2 linked regions of the Gemmatimonas sp. genome follow. The protein of the gene in region 1 interacts with the protein of each later gene in a pairwise test. Links are inferred from orthologs where the notes say so. Each region holds a gene or a part of one and is shown in the gene's direction. Other genes may lie near its edges.

The links.
Region 2: the proteins of ileS (region 1) and RMP10_RS18915 interact in binary tests that used the Escherichia coli proteins (3 or more experiments, as listed by UniProt). The link is inferred for Gemmatimonas sp. from one-to-one orthologs.

Annotation. Positions count from the first base shown.
Region 1 is NZ_JANPLK010000014.1:121,775-132,483, reverse strand. Bases 2,584-6,457 are described here. They hold ileS (isoleucine--tRNA ligase), read left to right. Parts: upstream 2,584-2,963; coding sequence 2,964-6,257; downstream 6,258-6,457. Other genes in these bases: RMP10_RS04700 (TraR/DksA C4-type zinc finger protein), read left to right, coding at 6,257-6,457; RMP10_RS04710 (purine-nucleoside phosphorylase), read left to right, coding at 2,584-2,909. Outside these bases: RMP10_RS04725 (DUF2723 domain-containing protein), read left to right, coding at 1-686; RMP10_RS04720 (YggS family pyridoxal phosphate-dependent enzyme), read left to right, coding at 698-1,381; RMP10_RS04715 (DivIVA domain-containing protein), read left to right, coding at 1,399-2,010; more of RMP10_RS04710, read left to right, coding at 2,091-2,583; more of RMP10_RS04700, read left to right, coding at 6,458-6,685; lspA (signal peptidase II), read left to right, coding at 6,687-7,211; lspA (signal peptidase II), read left to right, coding at 7,208-7,759; RMP10_RS04685 (RluA family pseudouridine synthase), read left to right, coding at 7,756-8,802; RMP10_RS04680 (chemotaxis protein CheW), read left to right, coding at 8,834-9,223; RMP10_RS04675 (response regulator), read left to right, coding at 9,220-9,585; RMP10_RS04670 (chemotaxis protein CheA), read left to right, coding at 9,619-10,709. UniProt on the Escherichia coli protein: Catalyzes the attachment of isoleucine to tRNA(Ile). As IleRS can inadvertently accommodate and process structurally similar amino acids such as valine, to avoid such errors it has two additional distinct tRNA(Ile)-dependent editing activities.
Region 2 is NZ_JANPLK010000077.1:75,989-85,610, forward strand. The notes cover bases 4,125-6,911. They hold RMP10_RS18915 (sugar ABC transporter substrate-binding protein), read left to right. Parts: upstream 4,125-4,900; coding sequence 4,901-5,923; downstream 5,924-6,911. Other genes in these bases: RMP10_RS18910 (serine hydrolase), read right to left, coding at 4,125-4,798; RMP10_RS18920 (ABC transporter permease), read left to right, coding at 5,920-6,858; RMP10_RS18925 (ATP-binding cassette domain-containing protein), read left to right, coding at 6,855-6,911. Outside these bases: RMP10_RS18890 (MATE family efflux transporter), read left to right, coding at 1-603; RMP10_RS18895 (hypothetical protein), read right to left, coding at 554-1,192; RMP10_RS18900 (hypothetical protein), read right to left, coding at 1,189-2,529; RMP10_RS18905 (MATE family efflux transporter), read right to left, coding at 2,526-3,887; more of RMP10_RS18910, read right to left, coding at 3,884-4,124; more of RMP10_RS18925, read left to right, coding at 6,912-7,676; RMP10_RS18930 (hypothetical protein), read left to right, coding at 7,767-8,051; RMP10_RS18935 (FG-GAP-like repeat-containing protein), read right to left, coding at 8,097-8,381; RMP10_RS18940 (MBL fold metallo-hydrolase), read right to left, coding at 8,378-8,761; RMP10_RS18945 (glycosyltransferase), read right to left, coding at 8,789-9,622. UniProt on the Escherichia coli protein: Part of the ABC transporter complex RbsABC involved in ribose import. Binds ribose. Also serves as the primary chemoreceptor for chemotaxis.

The DNA of each region.
Region 1 (10,709 bases):
GCATCGCGAAGCGTTTGCCCGCGCCGATCGCCGCATTGCCGTTGTTGATCGGCGCGGTGCCGCTGGTGGCGAATCGCACGGTGATGGATCGCACCCGTGAACCGATCGCGTCGTTGCCGCGCACGTACGCGCGACTTTTGCTCGACGCCGTGCCGCAGCGGGGTGTGCTCCTGGCCGCCGGTGACAACGACACGTTTCCCCTCTGGTATCTGCAGCAGGTGGAGGATTATCGGCTGGATGTGACCGTGGTCACCGTGCCGCTGCTTGGCGCGACCTGGTATCGGGAAGCGCTTGCCGAGCGACGGCTGTTGCCGCCCGAGGCGGTACGCACCTGGCCCGGACTCGAGGCGACGCTCCGCGCGATCATGGTTCACGCCACCGACGACGGGCGCGACGTACGCGTGAGCGCGCTGCTGTCGCGTATTGATCGCGACCGCGTGGATCGGACACAGGGCTGGGCGCTGCAGGGGCTGGTGTATGCGCCGTCGGCGACGACCGCACCTGGTGCGATCGCGCTCGACGCGGCCGCCTTGGCGCGGGCACGGGAGCAGCTCCCGCGCTCGGCGCTCGCGCCGATTCCGGCGGGCGCCGATGCCGCCGTGACGCAGATGCAGGCGCTGCTGCGGTGCACGCAAGTGCAGCGGTTCGACGACCCGTTACTTGTGTCGTCGTGCAATGCTCCCTAACCTTATGTGCTATGCCAATTTCGGACCATGTCGCAACGATGGTGGCGGAGGTTCGTGAGCGCATTGCCGCGGCACGCGAACGGGGAGGACACGGACAGGATGTCACTCTGATCGCGGTCACGAAGACGCACGGCCCCGACGCGGTCACGGCGGCGTGGGACGCCGGCGTGCACGATGTCGGGGAAAACAAAGTGCAGGAAGCCGAATCAAAGATGGCGCAGGTGACGGTGCCGGTCCGCTGGCACCTGATTGGTCACCTTCAGCGTAACAAGGCGAAGAACGCCGCCAAGTTCGATCTCGTCCACAGTCTTGATAGCGAACGGCTCGCCGTGGCACTCGACGAGGCGGCTGGCGAGGCGCAGCGGGTGCTCGAAGTGCTGGTGCAGGTCAACGTGAGCGGCGAGTCCACCAAGAGTGGGTTCGCGCCGCACGACCTGCCAACCATCGCTGAGCGCCTCCACGTATGCAGCAATCTGCGGGTTCGGGGTGTCATGACGATGGCGCCGTTCGATGCCGACGAGTCGGTGTTGCGCGCTGTCTTTCGTGGCACGCGGGACGCGCGGACACAGCTGCAGGCGGCCGGGTTTGGCGCCGAGTGGCTGAGCATGGGCATGTCGGGCGACTACGAAGTCGCTGTCGAAGAAGGCGCAACGCACGTACGGCTGGGCACAGTGCTGTTCGGCAGTCGGACCTGATTCACCCAGGAATTCGCATGGCGGACGACGGCTACCAAGGCTTCCATCTCACCGCGCTGGACGCGCGGCGCTTCGATTTCGGCAACGCACTGCGTGGCTACGACCGCGCACGTGTGGACCAGTTCCGCGAGCAGGTTGCCGAGGAACTGGAGCGCATGTCGCGCGCCAATCAGGAGCTCGATCAGAAGGCGCGCAACTTTCATGAGCAGCTGAAGTCGTTTCGGGATCGCGACAAGGCGCTGAACGAGGCGCTCGTGAGTGCGCAGCAATTGCGTGGCGAAATCAAGGAGCAGGCCGAGCGCGAAGCCCAGCTCATTCTGCGGGAAGCGCAGGCCGAAGCCGACAAGCTGCTGCAGGGCGTGCGCGATGAACTGCGTCGGACCGAAGACGAGGTGCAGGCGCTCTGGCGCACGCGTCGCAGCTACCTCGCGCAGCTGCGCCATCATCTCGAACGTCAGCTCACCGAGTTGAACGCGGCGGAATCTGAACCGATCCCCGATTTCACTACGCCCCGCACGATGTCGGCGGTGCGCGCGGAGCCCTCGGTGGTACAGGAGATCCGCGAGTTGCCCCGACGCCCCGCGGCCCCCACGCCGTCGTGGCTCGATGTCGTCGAGGATGACTCATGAGCGCCTCGCAGAATTCACGGCCGTCGCTGCAGTACACGCAGGAACACACGGCCGTCGGACTGTCGCATCCCGCGCTCGGCTTGCACGCTCGCGAGCGTATCGAAGCGTGCGCACAGGCCGTGCGCGCGCGCTTCCCGCGCCCGATCGACGTGGCGATCATCCTCGGCACCGGTCTTGGTGGCCTGGCCGACGAGATCGACGTGGAGCAGACGATCGAATACAAGGACCTGCCGAACTTTCCGCTGTCCACCGTCGAATCGCACAAGGGTCGCCTGTTGTGCGGCACCTTGGGCGGCAAGACGGTGGTGGCGATGCAGGGCCGCTTCCACCGCTACGAAGGCTACTCGCTGCAGCAGGTCACGTTCCCCGTGCGCGTGCTCCGCGCGCTCGGCGCCGACACGCTGATCGTGAGCAACGCCTGCGGCGGCATGCATCCGTTGTGGGCCGCGGGTGATCTGATGGTGATCGCCGATCACATCAATCTGCTGGGCGACAATCCCCTCATCGGTCCGAACGACGATACGCTGGGCGCGCGCTTTCCCGACATGTCGGAACCGTATGATCCGGCGTTGCGCGCGCTCGCGCGCGAGGTGGCGTCGCAGCACGGCATCACGTTGCGCGAAGGCGTGTACGTGGCCGTGCAGGGGCCCAATCTGGAAACGCGCTCGGAGTATCGCTTTTTGCGTGGAATCGGTGCCGACGTGGTGGGTATGAGCACGGTGCCGGAAGTGATCGTGGCGCTGCACGGCGGCATGCGGGTGCTGGGGCTCTCCATCATTACCGACAAGTGCCTACCCGATGCGCTCGAACCGGCCAGTCTCGCCCAGATCGTGGGCGTGGCCCGTTCGGCCGAACCCAAGCTTGCTACCGTCGTGAAGGGTGTGATCGCGCGATTGTAAGTCCGCGCCGCGCCGTTTCTCCGCCTGACTGAACGCTCCGAATTACCCGCTCTCATGACCGCACCGCAGGACACCGCTACGTATCCGCTCCTCCCCGACTCGGGCGCTGACGCCTTCGAGCAGGAACTGCTCGCGCGCTGGGAGGCCGAGCAGCTATTCGAGCGGGCACAGGCCGCGCGCGCCGGTGCCACGCCGTTCGTGTTCTACGAGGGGCCGCCCACGGCCAACGGACGCCCGGGCATTCACCACGTGTTCTCGCGCACGATCAAGGACCTCTTCTGCCGCCACCGTGCGATGCAGGGGTACTTCGTGCCGCGGAAGGCCGGGTGGGACACGCACGGCCTGCCGGTGGAAATCGAAGTCGAGAAGGAGCTGCAGCGCGAAGAGGCGGCACGGCAGGGCGTCGATCCCTCGGAGATCGCGAAGCTTGGCGGCAAGCAGTTGATCGAACAAACCGGCGTGGCGGAGTTCAACCGGCGCTGTCGCGAGAGTGTGTTCAAGTACCGCGGCGACTGGGAAAAGTTATCGCAGCGTACGGCGTATTGGCTCGACTACGACGATCCGTACGTCACGTACTCGCACAACTTCGTCGAGTCGGTGTGGTGGGCGCTGCGCACGCTGCACGAGAAGTCGCTGCTGGTGCGCGGGCACAAGATCCTGCCGTACTGCGCGCGCTGTGGCACCGCGCTGTCCAGCCACGAGGTGGCGCAGGGCTACGACGACGTCGACGATCCGAGCGTGTACGTGGCGCTCGATTTGCTCGATGAGCATGGCCACGCGCCGGCCCAGCGTCGTCGCATTCTGGTGTGGACGACCACGCCGTGGACGCTGGTGTCGAACACCGCCCTCGCGGTGAATCCCACGCTCACGTACATCGAACTGCGCAAGAAGAGCGGCGCCGAGTGGACGATCATTTTGGCTGAAGCACGCGTACCCGGTGTGCTCGGTGCCGACTGGGCCGATCGCTGGGACGTGACCGGGCAGATGACCGGCGCCGACCTGTCGGGCAAGCGCTATCGCCGTCCGCTGGATTGGGTGCCGTATCCCGACGAGGGCCGTCACGAAGTCATCGTGACGGAAGATTTCGTAAGTGCGGAAGACGGCAGCGGCGTGGTGCACATGGCGCCGGCGTTCGGTGCCGACGACTATAGCGCCGGGCAGCGTCATGGACTCGCCTTCCTGCAGCCCGTCACGGCGCGCGGCGAGTTCACCGACGACGTGCCGGAAGTGGGTGGCGTGTTCGTCAAGAAGGCCGATGCGCGCATCATCGAAGTGCTGCGTGAGCGCGACGTGCTGTGGAAGGCGACGACCTTCACGCACTCGTATCCGCACTGTTGGCGCTGCGGCACCCCACTGCTGTACTACGCGCGTGGCTCGTGGTTCGTACGCACCACCGCCGTGCGCGAAAGCCTGATGGCGCGCAACGCGGCGGTCGATTGGCATCCGAACGAGGTCGGCACGGGCCGCTTCGGTGAGTGGCTGGCCAACAACGTGGATTGGGCGATCTCGCGCGACCGCTACTGGGGTACGCCGCTCCCGGTGTGGGTGAACGACGAAGACGCCACCGAGATCGACGTGATCGGCAGTTACGCCGATCTCGCCGCGCGCATCGGCCGGCCGCTGCCCGAGGATTTCGATCCGCACAAGCCGCACATCGACCAGTACACGTGGCCGGCCCCGTCGGGGAAGGGCACCATGCGTCGCGTGCCGGAAGTCATCGACACCTGGTTCGACTCGGGCTCCATGCCGTTCGCGCAGTGGCACTATCCCTTCGAGAACCGCGACAAGGTCGAGGCGCAGTTCCCGGCCGACTTCATCTGCGAAGGGGTCGATCAGACGCGCGGCTGGTTCTACTCGCTCATCGCCATCGCGACTGGGCTTGGCGATGCGTTGCCCAACAACGCCGATCGTACGGCCGCGCCGTATCGCCACGTGGTCGTGAATGATCTCGTGCTCGATGCGCAGGGGCAAAAGATGTCGAAGAGCAAGGGCAACACCGTCGACCCATGGCACGTGCTCGAGCGACACGGGGCGGATGCGGTGCGCCTGTTCCTCGTGGCCACTAGTCAGGTGTGGGTGCCGCGTCGCTTCGACGAGAACGCGATCCGCGAAACGGCGGGACGCTTCCTGCTCACCTTCCGCAATGTCTACAACGGCATCTTCGCGCAGTACGCCAACTTCGGGTGGAGCCCAAGTGCGAACGATCCGGCCGTGGCCGACCGTCCGGCGCTCGATCGCTGGATTCTGTCCCGTCTTACGCGCGTGGAAGCCGAAGTCGATGCGCATCTGAACAATTACGACGCCACACTGGCCGCGCGGCGTGTGATGCAGTTCATGGATGACGACGTGTCCAAGTGGTACGTCCGCCAGTCGCGTGCCCGCTTCTATGAAATAGACAGCGCCGACAACCGGGCGGCGTTCGCCACGCTGCACGAAGTGCTGGCCGTCACGTGCCGGTTGCTGGCGCCGTTCGCGCCGTTCATGACCGATGCCGTGCACCGGGCCCTGACCGGAACCTCGGTGCACCTCGCGTCGTATACGCGGGCAGACCGAACGCCGGTCGACGACACGCTCGAGGCGGCGATGGACGACATCCGGACGCTGGCGGGGTTGGCGCGGGCGGCTCGCGATGTGGCCGATATCAACGTGCGTCAGCCGCTCCCGTCGGTGCAGTGCGTCGTGCCCGGTAATCCAGGACCGGCATCGGAGCTGGGCGCGTTGCTGGCGTCCGAGATCAATGTGAAGCTGGTGGAGTTCGTGCGCTCGACCGACGCCCTGGTGTCGCTCGAGGTGAAGGGCAACTTCCGGACGCTCGGCAAAAAGTTCGGCAAGGAAACACCGCTGGTGGCGGCGGCGGTGCCCGACATGCCAGTCGAGCTCATCCGTATATTGGCGGGTGGCGAGTCGGTCACGATCGAGGTCGAGGGCATTCCACGCTTGATTGCCCCCGACGACGTCGCCATCATCCGTCGCGCCTCGGGAGCCGCCGTGGTTCAGGAGAACGGGGGATACGGGGTCGCGCTCGACCCCACGATTACGCCGGAGTTGCGGGCGGAAGGCCTGGCACGCGAAGTGATCAGCAAGGTGCAACGCCTCCGGAAGGAAGCGCAGCTGGACGTGAGTGACCGCATCGCGGTGGCGATCGCCGGCGATGAGGAGCTGGAGGGCGCTGTGGCCACGCATCGTGGACGCATTGCCGACGAGGTGCTCGCCGTGCGATTGCTGGTCGGCACGGAGGCAGGCTCGCCGTTCCATGCAGATGGCAACGGTTCCACGTGGACCGCGACGCAGGTGGTGGACGTCGATGGACGTTCGATCCGCCTCGCGCTCACCAAGGAAGGGTCGTAATGGCTGGATCCAACGCCGCGTCGAAGGACGGCAAGAAGTCGAAGCCGATGCCCAAAAAGCAGTTGCAGCATTTCGAGAAGCGGTTGCTCGAAGAGCGCAAGCGCGTGCTGAAGGAGCTCGGGCACCACGGGGAAGCGTTTGGACCGAACGGTGACGCCGACGGCGATACCAGCGCCTACTCCTTCCATATGGCCGATCAGGGGACCGACGCCATGGAACGCGAAAAGGCGTTCCTGTTCGCGTCGCAGGAAGGTCGTTTCCTCTTCCACATCGATCAGGCGCTGCGTCGTCTATACAAGTCGCCCGAGACCTTCGGCAAATGCCACCAGTGTGGGGAAGACATCGCTTTCGAGCGACTCGACGCCTTGCCGCATGCGCGCTACTGCTTTGCGTGCAAGCAGCGTGAGGAAGACGCCAAAAAGGGCTGATGTGAAGGCACTCGTCGCTATTCCTGTCCTGCTGGTTGTCCTCGTTCTCGACCTGATCACCAAGGCCGTGGCGGTCGCGACGCTCGCGCCCGCCGGCGGATCCAATCCGGTGTTCGGGAACTGGTTCCGGTTCGCGCTCGTCTACAACCCCGGGGCGGCTTTCGGGCTGCACCTGGGCGACTACTCGCGCTGGATCTTCATGGCGCTCACGCTTGGCGCCCTCGTGATCCTGTGGCGCCTCTATCAGCAAACGGCGCAAGACGACTTGCGCAAGGCGCTCGCCGTTTCGCTCGTGGCGGCGGGTGCCCTCGGTAATGTGATCGACCGGATCCGGTCGGATTTGGGCGTCGTCGATTTCATCGATATCGGGTTCGGGGCGCATCGCTGGCCCACGTTCAATGTGGCCGACATGGCCGTCAGCGGCGGCGCGTTTCTGCTAGCGCTGGTGTTGTGGGGCGAAGAGAAGCGCGAGACGGCCGCGGCCGCGGCGGCGGCGGCGACAGAATCGGCCGACCTGACGCGATGACCAACCCGACCCGTAGTGCCACCGCGTCGGCCGTCGTTAACGATGTGCCGGCGGCGGCTTCCACGGCGCGATTCTGGACGCTCGTCTTCCTCGTGACAGCGGCCGACGCGATCTCGAAGGCGCTCGCCGTGGAGTACCTCGCACCACGCCATATTCCACATCGGATCATCGGCGACGTGGTGCGTTTCACGCTGGCGTACAACCCGGGGGCGGCCTTCGGCATGCACCTCGGTCCTGCGTCACGCTGGATTTTTGCGGCGCTCAGCGTCGTGATTGTCGTGGTGCTGATTCGCGCCACGGCCGACCTCACCCGGATCTCACGGCTCGCCGCGTTTGGCGTGCCCGTCGTGGTCGGGGGGGCCATCGGCAACCTGCTCGATCGTATTCGGCTGCGAGACGGCGTTGTGGATTTCATCGATATCGGCTTCGGCGACGTCCGCTTCTGGACGTTCAACGTGGCCGACACTGCCGTTACCATCGGAGCAGGTTGTCTCGTGATCGCATTGTGGCAGTTGGACAAGGCACAGCAGCAAGCGGCGGCGTCGTGAACGCCAATCCGGGAGTCGTACACGACTTCGACGTCACGAATGACAGCGGAGACGTGGGTGAACGGCTCGATCTGCTCGTGTCACGCCGCTGCGAGCTGTCGCGGACGCAGTCCGCGACGCTGATCGCGAACGGACACGTGACGGTCAACGGCAAGGCCGAGAAGGCGTCGTATCGCAGCCTGGCCGGCGATTCGCTGCACGTCGTCATTCCGCCGCCGCCGGGCCGGGATATCGTGCCGGAGAACATCCCGCTCGATATCGTCTACGAAGACGAATATCTGCTCGTGGTCGACAAGGCTGCCGGCATGGTGGTGCATCCCGCGCCAGGCAACTGGACGGGGACGCTGGTGAACGCCCTGATCGGTCGCGGTGAGCCGCTGGCCGACGGCGGCAGCGAGGAGCGCGCGGGTCTGGTGCATCGCCTCGATAAGGACACCTCTGGACTGCTGATCGTGGCCAAGACCGACGCCGCCCATCGGTCGCTCAGTGCGGCGCTGGCCGCCCGCAAAGTGACGCGCCGCTACGTGGCGCTGTGCTGGGGACATCTGGCTACCGACAACATTTCGGTGGAAAAGCCGATCGGCCGCGATCCACGAGACCGAACCAAGATGACGATCGTCCCTGATGGACGGATGTCGCGAACGGATTTCGTGCGCCTCGGTCGCTTCGACTCGGCCGACCTGTTGCGGGCCCACCTGCACAGCGGCCGGACGCATCAGATCCGTGTGCACTTGTCGTCGATCGGCCACCCGGTGGTCGGTGATGACACATACGGGGGAGGCGGCGGTCGGCGCTTGGTGGACTTACCCGGGAAAAGGCACTTCCTGCACGCCGCCTGGTTGCGCTTCCGCCATCCAGTAACCGGCGCCCCGGTCGATCTGCGTTCTCCGCTCCCGGAGGATCTTCGTCAGTCGCTGTCGGTGGTTAGCCTCATGCCGGAACTCGCCACGCACCAGGATCCGCTCGATGTCTTCGGGTTCTACAAAACCGACGAAGTCCTCCCCGGACACAAGCCGGACGATCACGACGACGCCCTCGACTAGCGGCGTCGACCACGACGAGCAGCGCCCACGGGTGCTGGTCGTCGTGGCCGACCGGGATGCGTTCGGCATTCCGGTCGAGCAGGTCCGTGAGGTCATCCGGAGCGCCGATCTCCGTCGGGTGCCCGGCAGTCCGCCGGTGCTTCGCGGCATTGTCAACGTGCGGGGCGCAATCGTCACGGTGCTGGACCTGCAGGCGCTCTTGTCGGGAGAGCGTGCCGTCACGGCGGGGTCGGTCGTCCTGCTCGAGTACGGATCGCGCCTCATCGGGCTCGCCGTGCATGCCGTGCACGATGTCCGCGTGCTGGAGGCGTCGCTCGAGTCCCAACCCGAGTCCGAATCCGCCCTCGACCGCATCGTGCCGCTGGACGCCGTGGCGCTCTGCGCGCGGCACCTGCATTCAGCCGACGAGAGGGAACGGTGAGCCGAACGGTACTCATTTGCGACGACGCGATCTTCATGCGCACCATGGTGGGGGACATTCTCACCCAGGCGGGCTTCGAGATCATCGGAGAAGCGGAAACAGGTGTCCAGGCAGTGGAGCGCTACCAGCAGCTCCGACCGGACCTCGTCACGATGGACATCGTCATGCCGGACATGGGCGGCATCGATGCGGTCCGCGAGATCACGAAGCTCGATCCCGCCGCGCGCATTCTGATGTGCAGTGCGATGGGGCAGCAGGCGCTCGTGGTGGAAGCGATTCAGGCCGGCGCGAAGGACTTCGTGGTGAAGCCGTTCCAGCCCAGCCGCGTGCTCGAAGCCGTAAATCGCGTCCTCGCCGCGTAGGGCGTCGCGGTCGCGCGGGCCACGAGGTCGCTGATGGACGCCGCCCGGTACGCCGCGCTCTTCCTCAGTGAATCGCGCGAGCATCTCACGGAAGTCGATGATGCGCTGCTCGCGCTCGAACGCGGGCACGTCACGGTAGACACGGCGGCGGCGGGCGCGCACATCGCGACCGTCTTTCGCGGTGTGCACACCATCAAGGGTATGGCCGCCGCAATGGGGTATGTCGCCGTCGAGCAGTTGTCGCACGCGCTGGAAAGTCGCTGCGAGCCGCTGCGGAGCGGCGCCGAAGAGTGGAATAGCGACGTGCTGGCGCTGCTGTTCGACGGCACCGATCTGTTGCGTACCGCGGTTGATGCAGTGCCGAGCGGACGCACTGAGCCCACGTCGGCCATGCGCGCTTTCGTGCAGCGACTGGGACTGGCGCCCACCGTTGTGGCGTCTCCGGCGGTCGTGCCGACCGATAGCGCGCTCGCCGACGTGGTCGACACGCCGAGCGGAGCCGTCGGCACCACGCGCCGGGTGGATGTGCGACTCACCGCCGATTGTCCGCTCAAGGGCGTGCGGGCCATGATCGTGCTGGCCAAGCTGTCCGCGCTGGGCACCGTGCGCGGCACCGAGCCGGCGCAGGAGCGTTGGCAGGACGATCTGTTCGACGGGGCGTTCCGCATCACGCTGCAGTCGTCGGCCGCCGACGACGAGATCCGCGTCGCGGCGCAGAGCGCCGGCGATGTGGCACGGGCAACGGTGACGCTGGCCACGCTCACGCCGGTGCAGGGGACCGCTCGCGTGAGCGACGCGCCGCGCACCGTGCGCCTCGATGCACGCCGGCTGGACACGCTGCTCGACCTCGTGGGAGAACTGGTGATCACGCGTGACCGCCTGCTGCGCGCCATCGAGCAGTCGGAGCATCCCGATCGCGCCGTCGTACGCGCGGCCGCTGATGCAGCGCGGCTGGTGGCCACGCTGCAGGATGAAGTACTGCAGGCGCGCATGTTGCCGGTGGCACAGGTGTTCGATCGCTTCCCGCGGCTTGTGCGCGACATCGCGCGCGATCTCGGCAAGGAGGTGCGCTTCACGATTGAGGGCCGCGACATCGAACTCGATCGTTCGCTGCTCGATGCGAT
Region 2 (9,622 bases), on another replicon or contig:
TTTCAGGTGCTGGTGGGCAGCTTGAGCTGGATGGTGCTCATCCGCCTCATGGCATCGTTCGGCAATGCCGCGATGGCCGGCTACACGATCGCCGTGCGCATGATCATGTTCGCGATGCTTCCCGCCTGGGGGCTCGGCAACGCCGCCGCCACCATGGTGGGGCAAGCGCTTGGCGCGCGGAATCCCGATCGCGCCAACGCCGCCGTATGGACCGCAGCGCGCTATAACGTGGCCTTTCTCGGGCTCATGGGCGCCATCTTCGTGCTCTTCGCACGGCCCATCGTGGCCGGCTTCACGACCGATCCCGCGGTCACCGAGGTGGCGGTGTTCGGCCTTCGCGTCATGGCCGCCGGGTTTCCGTTCTTCGCCTTCGGCATGGTGCTCACCCAAGCCTTCAACGGCGCCGGTGATACGCGCACACCCACCAACATCAACATCGCCGTGTTCTGGGCGTTCGAACTGCCGCTGGCGTGGCTGCTCACCACGCAGACGGCTATGGGCTCACACGCCGTGTTCGTATCGGTCTTGGCCGCCTACACGCTGCTGGCGGCGGTCAGTGCGGTGATGTTCCGCAGGGGGGCGTGGCGCACGCAGCGGGTGTAGCGGGGGTGGTGGTGGTTGCGCTGTCGGGAGAGAGCGCCGCGCGAAGGGATCCTATCAGCGACCCACGATTGCCGAAGTCCCAGCCGGCACCATAGCGCAGATCGGCGATCACGAATTGCGGGCTTTTCGGATTCGCATTGGTTCTCGGCACGATCACCAGGGTGTCCGTCCACCTGACCGTCGGCGGCTGCATCGCGTTGGTGAACGCCATCACGGCGAAGGTGGTGTCGCCGCGCTTGGCGAGACTCCGAATGCCGAACGACGTGTTGCCCTCGAATAGACTGCCGAACAGGTCGCCCTCCGTGAAAGGCGGTTTCTCGCCGGGTGCGCGGCGCGACGCATCATCACGTGCGTGGCGCGCCTTAACGAGCAAACCTACCAGTGTGGAATCGAGGTACGGCTGCACGGCATCGAGCGCGAGCGAGTCGGGAACACCGTCTACGCCGAGACCATCGAGCAGCGTGTAGAACTGCGCGGCCATTTCCGACGGCGACGAGGGCGCGGACGGTCGGCAGCCGGCCACGGCTGACAGCGTCAGCGCCATGGAGGCCGCAGCCAGACGCAGGCAATGATGGAACGGCGTGTTCACTTCGGGCTTCCCGGTTTCGCTCTGTTTGGCACCCGCGACGACAGCGGCGCCGGCGTATACGATGGCACGAATCGACATCCTTTGGCCGGATCGTACGTGGGCTCAACGCGTGCACACGACGCGGCGACGGCCTTTGGTGTTGGTGTGGCGCCCCGCTCCACCCACGCCAACAGCGCGTGCATGGCGCTCACGTACTGGGCGTCGCTCAGGTAGCTGTGCTCGCTGTCCTGCGTGAACAGCTGCACCAGCGCCTTGGCTCGGCCCGCGCGCTCCATGGTGTGACGGAACGTACTCTCGAGCTCGACGAACGCAGTGGGATCGTCGATGGCGTGCATCGTGAGCACGGGCACCGGAATACGACCGGTGGGATCGGCATCGGCCGATAGTGTAGCAACCGCTACAGAATCAGCGAGGTAGCGCGCGATCTTGTCATTCAGCGCCGCACCACCGGCGTAGGTCACGCCAGTGGTCGTGAACGGATTCGCACCGCTCGTCCGCTTCGTCACGATATCCTGAAAGTGCCAGGTACCCCAGTTCAGGTGTGCGATCAGTGTGCGCTCGGGTACGCGCACCGCGGCGAGAATCGTAGCCAGATGTTGCGCCTGCTCTGGCGAGCGCGCGGCCGCCGGCTTCCGTACCCCGGTGCACGCGTCCACGCGATCGGCCAACTGCCCGCGCGTGAGCTTCGCGCCTACGGGCAAGCCGTGCCACAACGGATACTGCGGTTCGTCGGCCCGCGGATGATCGCCACACACCGCCTGATACACCACGCGCAGATCCATCCGGAAGTCGTACGATAAGCTGGCTCCACCCAAGACGCCGCTCGTGAGCAGCACGGCATCGTACGGAACGCGTCCCTGCATATCACGCGCCCCGAACAGCTCCGCCGTACGCGCCGCCACGCCGGCGCCCCACGACTGCCCGTGCAGAATCGTGCGCTCGGGCCGGCCGAACTGCGCGATGAATTGCTGCAGAGAGCGCTCCACGTCTTCCGCCGCCGACCGTACCGCGACACCACCTTGGCGATACGTACTGGCCACCACGGCGAAGCCCATGCGCGTCCAGATATTCCACCGCGTGAGATCGTCGGCACTGCCCTTGGCGTCGGGGACGCCGAGGTCGGGCCCGCCATGCGCGTGCACCACCAGTCGCCTCTTCCACGGCGTCGGCATCGCGATCCAGTAGAACGCGCCGGTGCTGTCCTTGCCCAGTGAGCACTGGACGGTGGCGGGGATACCGTCGGGACACGGCGTCGGGACGGCGCGCGTCTCCTGCGCGCCTAGGGATCCGATCGCCAACGCCACGAACACGACGGCTCGTCGAGCGTAACGCATCATACCGCCAGCCGGGCCGTGGCCATCTTCAACTCCTTGCGCTGGAGCTCACCGCGCAACAGCCACAGCGTGAATGCCGCCTGCAGCGTCATCGTGATCACCGAGAGATACCACACCTGCTTGATCTGAAAGCCCGGGCGATGCGACAACCACCACACCGGCACAGCGAACGTGATGAGGCGCGTGGCACTGGCGATCAGCGACGGCACGGTATTGCCGAGTGCTTGGAACATGCCACCACACGTGAAGCCCAAACCGGACGCCACGAAATTCCACGAGATCGTGCCCAGGAACTGCGAGGCCACGGCAATCACTGCTGCTTCCTTCGTGAATCCCTGCACCAGCAGTTCGGGACGCCACTGACACAGCAGTGTGAGCAACGCCATGGGGATGCTGCCCATGATCGCCGCCCACTTGAACGTGTCGCGCACGCGGTCGAGGTGACCAGCGCCCATGTTCTGCCCAGCCATCGGCGCCGCCGAGAACGCCACCGCCATTGCTGGCAGGAACATCGACTGCATGAGGCGCGACCCGATGCCATAGCCGGCCTGCGCCTCTGGGCCGAACTGCTTGATGGCCGTGTAAATCACCGCCGTGAATACGAACATCAGGGCGAACTCGGCACCCGGCGGCACACCGATCTTCAGCATGCGCGTGAGCACGTCGGTGCGCACCGAAAGCAGCTCGCGCTTGAACGTCACGTAATGTTCGAGTCGCACGAAATACACCGCCGTCGCAATCACGCCGATGGCGATGGCCAGTGAACTCGCCAGCCCCGCGCCCGCGACACCAAGCGGCCGCCCGGTGCCCCACCCCGCAATGAAGATCGGCGCGAAGATGATATTCAGCACGACCGTGAGCATCTGCACCAACATGCCGGGCTTCACGATGCCGGTGCCGCGCAAGGCACTGCCCATGGATACCAGCGCGAACTGCAGCGCAAGCCCTGGGATGTACCAGCGCAGGTACGACGTACCGGCGGCGATGGTCTCAGCGTTCGAACCAAGCGCGCTCATGTAGCGGCCGCACAGCGCATACCCGAAGATCAACGTCCCGATGCCGCACACAAAGGCCCAGAGCACGCTCTGATTGAACACCAGATTCGCATCGGGTTGATCCTTGCGGCCCACCGCGTGCGCAATAAGCGCCATCGTACTCACGCCGAGAATCTGCGTGAACGACATGATGATGAACTGCACATTGCCGGCGGCACTCACGCCGGCCACGGCTGCGTCGCCCAGTCGCGCCACGAAGAAGAGGTCGACGAGGAAGTACAACGTCTGGAAAATCATGCCGAGCGCCATCGGCACCGCGAGGCGCACGATGTGGCGAGGGATGGAACCGGTGGTGAGATCGTTCACTTGGCGAGCCACTCCCAGAGGATACGTGAGCAATCCGCCGTGAGTGCGTCGGCGACGGCGGGATTCGCGATGTTGCGCGTGAGGATGGCGATGGCATACGGCGCCTTCCCCGGCGGATACACCAGCCCCGCGTCGTGACGCGTCGCCGTGATGCTGCCGGTCTTGTGCGCCACGCGCGTGCCGGGCGGCAATCCTGCCGGGATCTGCGTGTTGAACGCCTGCTGTTCGAGAATCCGGAGCATGTCGGCCGTGGCCGTGCTGTCCCCCAGCCGCCGCGATTGCAGTGCGACGAACAGCATCACCAGATCGCTGGCGGTGGTCACGTTGTTCATGCCCTTCCGGAAGGCCGGCGTATCCTCCACGCCACGTAGCACCACGGTGTTCCGGGCGCCGAGCTCACGTGCGAGCGACGTGATCTTCGCGGGCTCGAGCAACGTGATCAGCGTGTTCGTGGCCAGGTTGCTGGAGTGCGTGATCATGCGCTCGGCCAGCCAGCGCAGCGACACATCCTGTCCCACGCGCGCGTACACCGTGCTGTCGCTGTCGTCGGCCGGGTCGAGCACATAGGTGGACGAGTCGGCAATCGATCGGAACTGATTCGTGAGGCGGATCGACTGCTCGGGGCGCAGCCGACCCTTGGCGAACGCGTCGAATAGCGCGAAGAGCACCGGCACCTTCATCATGCTGGCGGCGTGGTACACCGTGTCGGCGTACAGATCGAAGGCACGGCCGCGCTCGAAGTCGCGCATCGAAATGGAGACCTGCGCCCCCGGCACCTTCGCCACGCGCGCCCAGATCTCCTGCCGCACCGACAACGGCTTCTGAGGGCCGAGCAGGCGGCAGCCGGTGCCACCGACCACCGTCAGTATCACCACCAGCGCCATCAGGAATCGAATAGACAATCGTCTCATGGTGGGAAGGCTGTCACTCGCACGGGCGCACCGCAATCGTCCGGCGCAATCACCCGTGGCCTCTCTTGCCCAATTCGCAATTGCGTGCTGATTTCCTCCCCTATGCGCATTCTTGCCCTGCCCCGATTCTCGACCCAGCGCCTGATCGCCCTGGCCCTCCCGCTGCTCGTCGCTTGCTCGCCCAAGGCGGACGACAAGCCGGTAATCGGACTGATCACGAAGACCGCGTCGAATCCGTTTTTCGTGAAGATGAAGGAGGGTGCCGAACAGGCCGCTGCCGCGCAGGGGGCGACGCTGATCGCCGCTGCCGGTCGCAGCGATGGCGACAACGCCGGCCAGGTCACGGCCATCGAGAACCTCATGGCCGCCGGTGCCAAGGCCATTCTGATTTCCGCCAGCGACTCGAAGGCCATTGTGCCCGCCATCAGGAAGGCGCGGGACGCCGGCATTCTGGTGATCGCCCTCGATAGCCCGACCGATCCGGTCGACGCCACCGACGCGCTGTTCGCCACCGACAACTACAAAGCCGGACAGCTGATCGGCCAGTACGCCAAGGCACGCCTTGGGGCGACACCGGCTAGGATCGCCACGCTCGACCTCATTCCTGGGCATCCCACTGGGGCGCAGCGCCACAACGGATTCCTGAGCGGCTTCGGGCTCCCGTCGTATGAGAAGGCGCGCAACGAGCTCGCGCAGCCTCCGGAAGTGGTATGCATGACCGACGCGATGGGCGATCAGGCCAAGGGGCAGACGGCCATCGAGAATTGCCTCCAGGCGCATCCCGATATCAACGTCGTGTACACGGTGAACGAGCCGTCGGCGGCGGGCGCTTTCACCGCACTCAAGAATGCCGGCAAGGAGAAGGGCGTGCTGATCGTCTCGGTCGATGGGAGCTGCCGCGGCGTGCAGCATGTCGTGGACGGCACACTCACCGCGACGGCGCAACAGTATCCGCTGCGCATGGCCGAGTTGGGCGTTGAGGCAGCGATGACGTTCATCAGGTCGGCCAAGAAGGCGAGTGGCTACGTCGACACCGGCGTGCAGTTGATCGCCAAAGACAGTGTGGCCGGCTTGGCAAGCCTTGGCGCTGAGAAGGCACTCGGGGTTTGCTGGGGCGACAAATGATCACTCGGCGGCTGGCCTTCGCCGGTCCGCTGGTCGCGCTACTGCTCGCCTGCCTCTTTTTTGCGCTGCAATCACCGCGATTCCTGACCGGCGCCAATCTGTCGCTGGTGCTGCAACAAGTCATGGTGGTCGGCGTGCTGGCCGTCGGGCAAACGCTGGTCATTCTCACCGGCGGTATCGACCTCGCCTGCGGCATGATCATGGCGCTCGGCTCAATTGTCATGAGCATGCTGGCGGTGAAACACGGTTGGCATCCGGCCATGGCCATCGCCGGCGGCATGGGTGTCACGACAATCGCCGGCATGATCAACGGCCTCCTCGTCACGCGCATCAAGCTGCCGCCGTTCATCGTCACCCTCGGCACGATGAACATCGCCTTCGCCGTCACGCAGCTCGTGTCACGGGCGCAGACGTTTACCGACCTGCCGCCGCTGCTCACGTGGCTCGGGAACAGCGTGCGCGTGGGCAACACGCCAATCGCCTACGGTGCCCTCGCCATGCTGCTGCTGTACGGGCTCGCGTTCGTCGTGCTGCGCGAAACGGCGGCCGGGAGGCACGTGTATGCGGTGGGCAACAATCTCGAAGCCGCGCGATTAGCCGGCATCAGGACCAACCGCGTGTTACTCAGCGTGTACGCACTGTCTGGGCTGTGCGCCGGCGCGGCGGCGTTGCTGTCGATCGCGCGCACCGGCGTCGGCGATCCGCAAAGCGGGCAAACGGAGAACCTCGACACCGTCACCGCCGTGGTGCTGGGCGGCACGAGCCTGTTTGGCGGACGCGGCATCGTAGTGGGGTCACTGGTGGGCGCACTCATCGTGGGCGTGTTCCGCAATGGACTCACGCTGATGGGTGTGTCGTCGGTGTATCAGATTCTGGTGACGGGTGTGCTGGTGATTCTGGCCGTGGCGACTGACCAGTGGTCGAGGAAAGCGTGAGTACCCCCAACGCAACGGCGCCGATGGTGCTGGAAGGGCACGGCCTTGTGAAGCGCTATGGCCAGGTAACGGCACTCGATGGCACCGACTTCGAAGTGCGCGCGGGCGAGATCATGGCCGTGATCGGCGACAACGGTGCGGGCAAGTCGTCGCTTATCAAGGCGCTGTCGGGCGCCATGATTCCCGACAGCGGCGAGATCTGGCTGGACGGCGCGCGCGTGCACTTCGGCGGGCCCATAGACGCCCGTCGCGCGGGCATCGAGACCGTGTACCAGGATCTCGCGCTGGCGCCGGCGATGTCGATCGCGGAGAACCTATTTCTGGGGCGCGAGCATCGTCGGACGGGACTTGCAGGGTCGCTGCTGCGACTCATCGATCGCCCACGCATGCAACGTGAGGCGGCCGAACATTTGCGCGAGCTCGGCATTGGGATTCGCTCCATCACGCAGGCCGTGGAGACGCTCTCCGGCGGACAGCGCCAAGGCATCGCCGTGGCGCGCAGCGTGGCCTTCGCGCGACACGTGGTGATTCTGGACGAACCTACGGCTGCGCTCGGCGTGAAAGAGAGTGGTATGGTGCTCGACCTCATCACGCGGGTGCGCGACTGCGGGTTGAGCGTGATCCTCATAAGTCACAACATGCCGCACGTGTTTCAGCTGGCTGATCGGATTCACATTCAGCGGATGGGGCGTCGGGCGGCGCTGGTGAACACGCGCGAGATCACCATGGCGGATGCGGTGGCGGTGATGACGGGGGCAACCGGTTGGCCGGCGCCTCGCGTGGCGGAAGCCGATCAGGCTGCGTGGCCTTCAGCCTAATCGACGCAACGGGATCGACGCTCGGAGAGCACCAGCAACGCAGGCGACGATCTCGGCACCGGTTGTGCACTGCACGCAGCGTCGGCGGCGATGCGAACTACGCGTCCCACGAGCCCGGCATTGAACAGCGTACACGACTTCACGGCGGAGATCACCATGGCGCGCACGAACGACGACTCGGGGAAAGGCAAAGGTCACGCGAAGGAACGGCAGGGAATGTCGGGCGGGCGCGGCGGACCCGGTAAGACGGGCAGCACCAAGTCGCAGCATGCGAAGAAGGAAGCCAACGGGTATGGCTCTACCGGTTCAAAGAGTTCCGGTGGCAGCGGGTCGTCGGAGTCGTCCGGCGGCGGGCACGGCGGCACGCACGGCTGAGAGGGCCCGCCCCCCCACCTCACTCCGTATGATCCGGCACTCCAGCTAAGGCCGGTTCTCATACCATTTGAGATTTGCAGTCGCACTCCCGATGCAGATCACGTCAGGTCGCGTATCGCCGTTCAAGTCCGCGACCGCACAGCCAGCCGCAGCCATTCCACCAGCGTCGAGCGGCGTCTTCGACCACGAGTCGGTGACGTCGTTCTCGAGCCGGCAGAGGCATACGCCCCGTTTTCCACCACGTTCGCCCACGATGATGTCGTCGCGACCGGTGCGCGAAAAATCACCCGCCGCGATCGCGTGACCGTCGACGATGGTCGAATCAATCACATGAGGCTCCCATGCGCCGTCGTGGTGCCGGTACACCACGACCTGATGGCCGTGCCACGGCTCGATGGTGGCGATGAATCGCTCGGCCCCGATGCGGCCCACCGCGACGTCGCTCGTACCGCTCTTGGGCCACGCGGCGGGGTCGCCAGCGACGCGACGGGTCGATCATGCTGAATGATCACCGTCGCCTTGCGATTCTTCGCGATCCGCGTGAAGCGATCGATACTCGCGAGCGACGCCGCACGATCGGTGTTGAAGGTGGGCACTCCGTCGCTCTCGTAGTTCTCGCGGACGTGCGACAGGTCTCCGGTGATCAGTACGGGCCCCATCTCACGCAGCTTCACCAGCAGACCATGATGACCGGATGTGTGTCCCGGCATGTTGAGGATCAGCGCCTCGCCGGTGCATCACAAACCTGTCCAGCGTGCCCCACTCGGACCTTCGCCAAGTATGGAGCCGACGGCTTCACCAATTGACCATGCGCCGAGCAAGATCGACAGCGCAGGCAGCGCCCGCAGCAGCTGCGGAGTCTGGCCCGCCGCGCCGACTTCGCGGGCGATTCGTGACAGCAGGACCGCCGGAATGCCTGGGCTGAGAGCCGTTCGGGTCAACCGCGTCAGCAAGCCGTGACCTTGCACGCGCCCGCCGCCGTAGAGTCGGCCGTGATGGAATTGCGCCGCGGCCGCGCGACGCACGTCGGTGGTGCTGTGGTCGAACATCACCGCGTCGGGCACCCGCCAGAATCGTGCACCGGCTGCGCGCAGCCGCGCGTGCAGCGCCACTTCAAATAGGCCGTCGGCATCTGCAGGCAGCACGGCGCGCAACTGCGCCGCGTCGTACGCCACGTTGATCGACGGAAGGTCGCCGACCGTGCCCTCAGGCCCGCCGCGAAAGAAGCGTCCGTACTCGATCAAGGTCAGCGCCCAGTCCGCAGCGCTGCCCGTGCGGCGTGCTACCGGTCCGCCGACGACGGCAGCGCCTTCACGCCGATGCGCTTCGATCAACGCCTCGACCCAGCCGGGCGCCGGCACACAGAAGTCCTCGGTCAGCGCCACCAGCCCGCCACGCGCCGCGCGCATCCCCAGCAGGCGCATCTGCGGTATCGTGCTGCCTACCCGGCACTTCACGACACGCGTGTTCGGCGTGATCGGCGATCCCGCGTCGCGCGCCGTCGCCAACAGCAATTCGATTCGTCCCGTCTGTAGTGCCGGACCGAGCACGTGAAGAAGCCCGGTCGGCGG